DNA from 2 places in the Flavobacterium sp. K5-23 genome. Region 2 is predicted to be linked to the other one. Evidence: riboswitches for the same ligand, from Rfam matches in the RefSeq annotation. Region 2 holds a riboswitch; the other holds the start of a gene.
The links. Region 2 has a riboswitch for S-adenosylmethionine ahead of FLAK523_RS05855 (alpha/beta fold hydrolase). Riboswitches for the same ligand answer to the same signal wherever they lie in the genome.

Region 1 (3,604 bases), 1.3 Mb from region 2:
GTCTCTCCATCCTTGAACCACATCGTCATTTAATTTTGCAGTCATTTCAGTCTCAATAAATCCAGGAGCAATCGCATTACAACGAATGTTACGAGAACCTAATTCTAGAGCAACCGATTTAGTGAAACCAATAACTCCAGCTTTGGAAGCTGCATAATTCGTTTGACCCGCGTTTCCTTTCACTCCTACTACAGAGCTCATATTGATGATAGAACCAGAGCGTTGTTTCAAGAAAGTTCTTTGAACCGCTTTAGTCATATTGAAAACCGACTTTAAATTAACGTCGATAACTTTGTCAAAATCCTCCTCAGACATACGCATTAGCAAGTTGTCCTTAGTAATTCCAGCATTATTGATTAAGATATCTACAGTTCCAAATTCAGCAATTACAGCATCAACCATAGTTTGTGCTTCATTGAAATCTGCTGCGTTAGACTGGTATCCTTTAGCTTTTATTCCTAAAGCGTTCAATTCGTTTTCTAATGCCAAAGCTGACTCAACAGATGAACTGTAAGTAAAAGCAACATTTGCTCCGTGTTTTGCAAAAACTTCTGCGATTCCTTTTCCAATTCCGCGACTTGCGCCTGTTATGATGGCAACTTTTCCTTCTAGTAATTTCATATTCGAAAATTAGTTTAATTTTTATTTGAAGCTATTCCTGCTATTCACTTCAATCTTTTATGTTTAAAAGAAAAACATAAAAGGATTTCCGCTACTATCAGGGCTATCTTAGAGTCGTCAAATATAGAATAATTCCTTTTTTAAAAAAAATTTCAAATTCAATAACATTGTAAAATGAACCGATTCTAAATATCTAAGAATCGTTTTACTAATTTATCCCAAAAAGAACTATAAATCGCTACCAAAGTAAAAATAAATAAAAACAAGTGATACCAAGCATTACCAAGTAAATCCATAAAATCAAGTTTGCCATTTGCAAAACTTAAAATCAACAGTACTTGTGCTCCGTAAGGCAAAATCCCTTGAATAACACAGGAAAAAATATCAAGAATTGCCGCCGTTTTTTTGGGACTCAAATGATATTCATCATTTATTTCCTTGGCAATTCCTCCCGTGATTACAATTGACACGGTATTATTGGCTATAGCCACATTAGTAAAACCAACCAAGGCTCCTATCCCCGCTTGCGCTGATTTTTTACTTTTAATGCGTTTTTTTATTTGGTGCAATAAAAAATCAATTCCTCCTGCTTTATCTACCATTGCCGCCAATCCTCCTGTAAGCATTGACAATAGAAATATTTCAGTCATACTGGTGAATCCTTCATATATTTTTTGTGCAAAAACCATCAAGCTAAAATGATTTCCAAAATAACCTATCACTCCAGCCAATACTGTCCCAATAATCAAGGTAGAAAAAACATCAACCCCCACAAGAGCAAGGACAATAACTAAAACATAAGGAACAATAGTTATCCATTCAAAACTAGTCTTAGCAATCGCTACAGCAGTTATATCTGAGTTTAAACCCAAATAAAAGAACACCAAAATAGTTATAATGGCTGCAGGAAAAGCAATGAATAAATTTATTTTAAATTTATCTTTCAATTCACAGCCTAATGATTGTGTAGCTGCAATTGTAGTATCGGAAATCATCGATAAATTATCGCCTAACATAGAACCACCTAGCAAAGCACCTGCAATAAGGGGTAATGAAGCTCCACTAGAATTAGCCAAATCTACCGCTATAGGTCCAATAGCAACAATAGCGCCTACAGATGTTCCTGTAGCAGTTGATAGAAAAGCAGCTATTAAAAAGATCCCTAAAGGAAAATAAGCAACATCAATAGTATTAATTCCAAGACTTACAACAGCATCAACACCACCTGTAGCTTTACTAACTACCGCAAAAGCTCCTGCCAAAAGATAAATCAAACACATCGTAATAATTTTGCTTTCTCCACAACCTGCAATCAAAGTGGCTACTTTTTCATCAGCCGAACTTTTAAATAGTATAAAAGCAGCTATAATACCAATTAACACAGCAATTGGAGCTGGGAGAGCATAGAAGTCATCAAGCCAAATACCGGCTCCTAAAAAAGTAAAAATAAAAATCAATAAAGGGATTAAAGCGTAAGCACTTCCAGTTTTTTTCAATAAATGTGTCATAAATCAGTTTTATAATGAATTGATTATAACGAAAAACTACAGCTAATAAATGGGAATGTAAAACAACATTTTTTCCAAAGGATTTGGCTTATCGTTTTAGCACCTTGCTCGTTGTTGCAGGTTGCTATCTCTTTATGAGATTCGTGATAACGGCTGCAAAAGTACTTATTATTTTATTATAAAAAATATTTTGAACAAAAAAAAACGGCACATAAAAATGTGACGTTTTAAATATAATATACTGAATAGTATACCTTAATTATAAAAAATAATTAAAAGGCAACATTCCATCTTGGTAATTTTCCGTTTGCATCCATGAAATTTTGCAAAACTTGTCCTTCAACTGATGTTGGAATAGCTTTAGAATCATCATTGAAAGTTTCAAACCAAAGTACTTCAAGTCTTTCTATGTTTTCTAGTTTCATTTGTGCTGGCCAAGAATATTTTCTTCCAGTCTTTGCAAATTGGTGACCGTTTACAATTTTTTCAAATAAACCACCATTTTTACTTTTCAAAGTACCATCATTTTGAACAGTTCCTGTAGAACCTACCATGATTAATTCTTTATCATCTCCATTTATAGCGTTAACAATGAATACACCACTTCCTGAATCGGATGCTGTACATACTGCTTCTAAGCTATCGTCTTGAGCAAAAGTAAAACTCCCTTTTACTGCAAATTTTTCTAAATCTTTATACATCTTCTTTTATTTTATAATTAAACAAAATGCCTCACTAATACGTGAGGCATTTTTATAATAAGTAAATATTACCGCTAATTTTTCAATTAACCCAATACTTCTTTTACTTTTTTACCAATTTCAGCTGGAGAATCAACAACGTGAATTCCACATTCTCTCATGATTTGTTTTTTTGCATCAGCAGTATCGTCAGAACCTCCAACGATTGCACCTGCATGTCCCATTGTACGTCCTGGAGGAGCTGTAACTCCTGCAATGAATCCTACTACTGGCTTACGGTTACCGTCAGCTTTAATCCAATGTGCAGCATCTGCTTCTAATTGACCACCTATTTCACCTATCATTACGATACATTCCGTTTCTGGGTCATTCATCAACAATTCTACTGCTTCTTTAGTAGTTGTTCCAATAATAGGATCTCCACCAATACCAATTGCTGTAGTAATTCCTAATCCTTGTTTTACAACTTGATCAGCAGCTTCATAAGTTAAAGTTCCTGATTTAGAAACAATACCTACAGTTCCTTTTTTGAAAACGAAACCTGGCATAATACCAACTTTAGCTTCACCTGGAGTAATAACACCTGGACAGTTAGGTCCAATTAATCTAGCGTTTCTTTCTTTTACGTAAGCATTTGCTTTAATCATATCTGCAACAGGAATTCCTTCTGTAATTGCAATGATTACTTTAATTCCAGCATCAGCAGCTTCCATAATTGCATCAGCAGCAAAAGCTGGTGGTACGAAAATGATAGTTGTATCAGCACCTGCTTGT
Region 2 (3,604 bases):
CATTTACAGTTGTTCCATTATTGACTTTAAAATACTGAATTACATTTTTCTTAGAAAGTTGTTCTAACGGCTGTGCGTCCCCATAATTCGAATCTGTTTTTAGTAATATTCTAGAGTCAGCAAAACGGGCGTTTATCCCATTTTTAACTAAAATAGCGGTCAATAATTTTGCCGAAATCAATTCTCCTTTGGATAAAACCTGGTCTTTAATTTTGATGCTGTAATCCCCAATCAAACTTACCCCTTCAAAAAGTTTTTCCAGAATCCCAAATTCCTCCGATAAATCTATTTCCTTAAATCCCCCGTTTTGATACGTTTTAAAATTTTCGAATAAAGGTTTGTATTCTCCATTTTTAACAGCTACCTCGAGAATATGTTCCAATTCATCCGTTGCATTTCCTCTAGCAGAAACTACGATAGCTATTTGTTCCCCTTGATTTACTTTATCAGTTATAATAGAAACCACTTTATTTATTCCTTCGCCATTCGACAATGACTTTCCTCCAAATTTTAATATTTTCATTTTATGTTGAATTTTATTGCTTCTAAAATATATCAGCAAGTAGATTATTTAATTGTTCGTATTCTATCAAGAAAGCATCGTGCCCGTGCATCGAATCGATTTCTTTGTAGAATACATTAACGTTGTGTTTTTTTAATTCCTGATAGGTTGCTTTGTTTTCTTTAGCCGTAAAAAACAAATCTGAATTAATCCCGATTATATGAATTGTCGCTTCAATCTTGGAAGCCATTATTTCGAATGAATCACTGTTTCTGGTAACATCGATTGTTTTAAGCAATTGGTTCATCATCTTGTAGGACGAAAGTTGGAATCGTTTCTGCAATTTTTCCCCGTGATGCTGCAACCAGCTTTCGACATTGAAAACTGCCAATTCCTCGTTAGAAGATCTTTGGAATTTTTCCTTGAAGGATTCTGGAGATCTGTAACACAACATAGCGTGAATACGGGCATCTTCGATAGGTCGTGAAGAGTTATTTAGAATTTGCTCTTGCAAATAACAATTGGCTATTAACCAATCCGTCGACTTCCAGTCAGTTGCAATAGGGATTAAATGTTGGGTGCTTTTGGGTTCTAAAGCGATCATTTCCCAAGCAATTCCTCCACCCACAGAACCTCCAATGATGGCATACAGCTGGTTGATTTGCAATAATTGTATTCCTTGAAGAAATGCTTTAGCAATATCTCGAGCAGTAAAATCTAAATAATTGTAAATACTAGTTTGATCGAAACCATTACCAGGGACATTAAAAGCAAGCAGGGAATATTTAGTAGTGTCTATCGTTTTGTGGTCTCCTATCAAATCATTCCACCAGCCGTTTTTACCTATAACTTGTGAATTTCCAGTCAATGCATGATTGACCAATACGATAGGAGCCGAATTTAACGCTGGTCCAAAAACTTGATAACTTAAGTTAAGGGTAGCATAAAATACGCCACTTTCGGTGGTGAAATTTTGTAATGTAATCAGGTTGGGTTTATTTTCCAATTTCAAATTTTTTATAATTTGTATATGGAAATATTAAAAAGAAAAGCTAGAAATTATCTAGTGAATTCTTGGAGTTATCTTTCCACGTTGGGCGTGGTAGAATGCAGCACCTTCTCCGATTTCTCGAAGGGTTGCTAAGGCTTCATTGGGTCTAATCCCTCTGCCTTTCTTTATAACATTTCAATACGTGTGTGAACTTAACAGGGCAAATTAACTACTTATTTTTGTAACCACCAAATTTTTATGCCTTTAGGTTTTTCGCTAAAAATAAAAATAGCATATACGCGCAAAATATCCCTAGATATAACTATCCAGAAATTATTTGCGAATTCCCTCTAAAACTATAGAGTCCCAATTAAATAAAAAGGGTGTCATTTTCTTTAGAATACATCAAAGACAATAATGAAATGTTTTGCACTTTTTTATTATTGTTATTTACTGCATCTATACCTAATCTAGGGTGAACTAATTCAGTTACCATTTGATTTTTTAAATTTCTTTTGGCTCTTAAATTTCTAAGAAAACCAAGTGTTCTTGAAAGAGAGTTTGTGGTGCTCATGTTTTCGTTTTTTAATGATTATTTATTATTTTAATTATGCTTCTGTTTTAAATTAACTTTATAAAAAAACCCTTTTGGACAGAATACCAAAAGGGTTTAAGTTGTATAACTTATACTTTTTTGATATCAAAATGAGGTAGCGCAATTTGCAGCGACATTAAACCGTTTATTTTTCTTTGAAGTAATTTTCATTTGATTTTATTTAATCGAATTCTGGTTTATATTTAAATTAAAAAAGCCTCCCGATATTTCGGGAGGCTTTTGCTTTATTTACATAATACTATGTAATATTGTAAGCAACTACAACCCTTTGGATTTCTCCTTAACAGTTACACTCTTTTTACATATAATAGAATTCATTTCTTTAGTTTTATTGATATTGCAAATGTCGAATATAATATTGAATTCACCAAACTATTTAATGATAATTAACCTAAAGTTTACATATCAAAAAGGATTTTGTTTGAATATTAACTATTCATTATGAATATGTTACAAAACAACAAAAGGAAATAGGTTCTATTATAGGTCGAATTATTTCATTACAAAATAATGTCATAATTAGAGAGGAATTTCCAGTGTAAAATCGTTTGAATCTCATCCCTTTTTTATGCTTTTCCTAAATTTTCATTTGAATTCTATTCAACTAAAAATATTAATTTATCATAAGTATAAAAAAAACAGAAGAGTATAATTTGCAATTCAAAATGGTTTCATACATTTGCACCCGAATACAAGAGGAAAAATTTGAACTGATTGCAACCTCTTCATAATGAAACAATTCATTATGGATGCTGAAATTTTCAGTAGGAAAAATGCTAAAGCAGAAACTCTCCTTTAGTATTACCCGCAATTATTTTTCCTCGCTTAATTTTAAACTATAATTATTATGGCTTATTTATTTACGTCAGAATCTGTAAGTGAAGGACATCCAGACAAAATTGCAGATCAAATCTCGGATGCATTAATCGATAACTTCTTAGCATTTGATGCTGATTCTAAAGTAGCTTGTGAAACTTTAGTAACTACCGGTCAAGTAATTCTGGCTGGTGAGGTGAAATCTAATACTTACTTAGACGTACAAAATATCGCTCGTGAAGTAATCAGAAAAATTGGTTATACTAAAAGTGAATATATGTTTGAAGCTAATTCTTGTGGTATACTTTCGGCTATACACGAGCAATCAGCTGATATAAACCAAGGTGTTGACAGAGCTAATCCAGAAGAGCAAGGTGCAGGTGACCAAGGAATGATGTTTGGTTACGCAACTAACGAAACTGAAAACTATATGCCTTTGGCACTTGATTTATCTCATAAATTACTACAGGAATTAGCGATTTTAAGACGTGAAAACAAGGAAATTACTTATTTACGTCCTGATGCTAAATCTCAAGTAACTCTTGAATATAGCGACGATAACAAACCAACACGTATTGAAGCGATTGTAATTTCGACACAACACGATGATTTTGATGAAGAAGCTACTATGCTTGCAAAAATCAAAAAAGATATTATCGATATATTGATCCCAAGAATC

Region 1: another riboswitch for S-adenosylmethionine. It lies ahead of FLAK523_RS11510 (Na+/H+ antiporter NhaC family protein); the one in region 2 lies ahead of FLAK523_RS05855 (alpha/beta fold hydrolase).

Annotation. Positions count from the first base shown of each region.
Region 1 covers NZ_CP056783.1:2,654,017-2,657,620, reverse strand. The annotation lists gene fabG (3-oxoacyl-[acyl-carrier-protein] reductase) at 1-621, opposite strand, end outside; gene FLAK523_RS11510 (Na+/H+ antiporter NhaC family protein) at 807-2,129, opposite strand; SAM-I-IV-variant riboswitch at 2,188-2,284, opposite strand; gene FLAK523_RS11505 (hypothetical protein) at 2,402-2,830, opposite strand; gene sucD (succinate--CoA ligase subunit alpha) at 2,917-3,604, opposite strand, start outside.
Region 2 covers NZ_CP056783.1:1,324,370-1,327,973, reverse strand. The annotation lists gene thrA (bifunctional aspartate kinase/homoserine dehydrogenase I) at 1-523, opposite strand, end outside; gene FLAK523_RS05855 (alpha/beta fold hydrolase) at 546-1,508, opposite strand; SAM riboswitch class I at 1,580-1,687, opposite strand; gene FLAK523_RS05850 (hypothetical protein) at 1,864-2,067, opposite strand; gene metK (methionine adenosyltransferase) at 2,957-3,604, shown strand, end outside.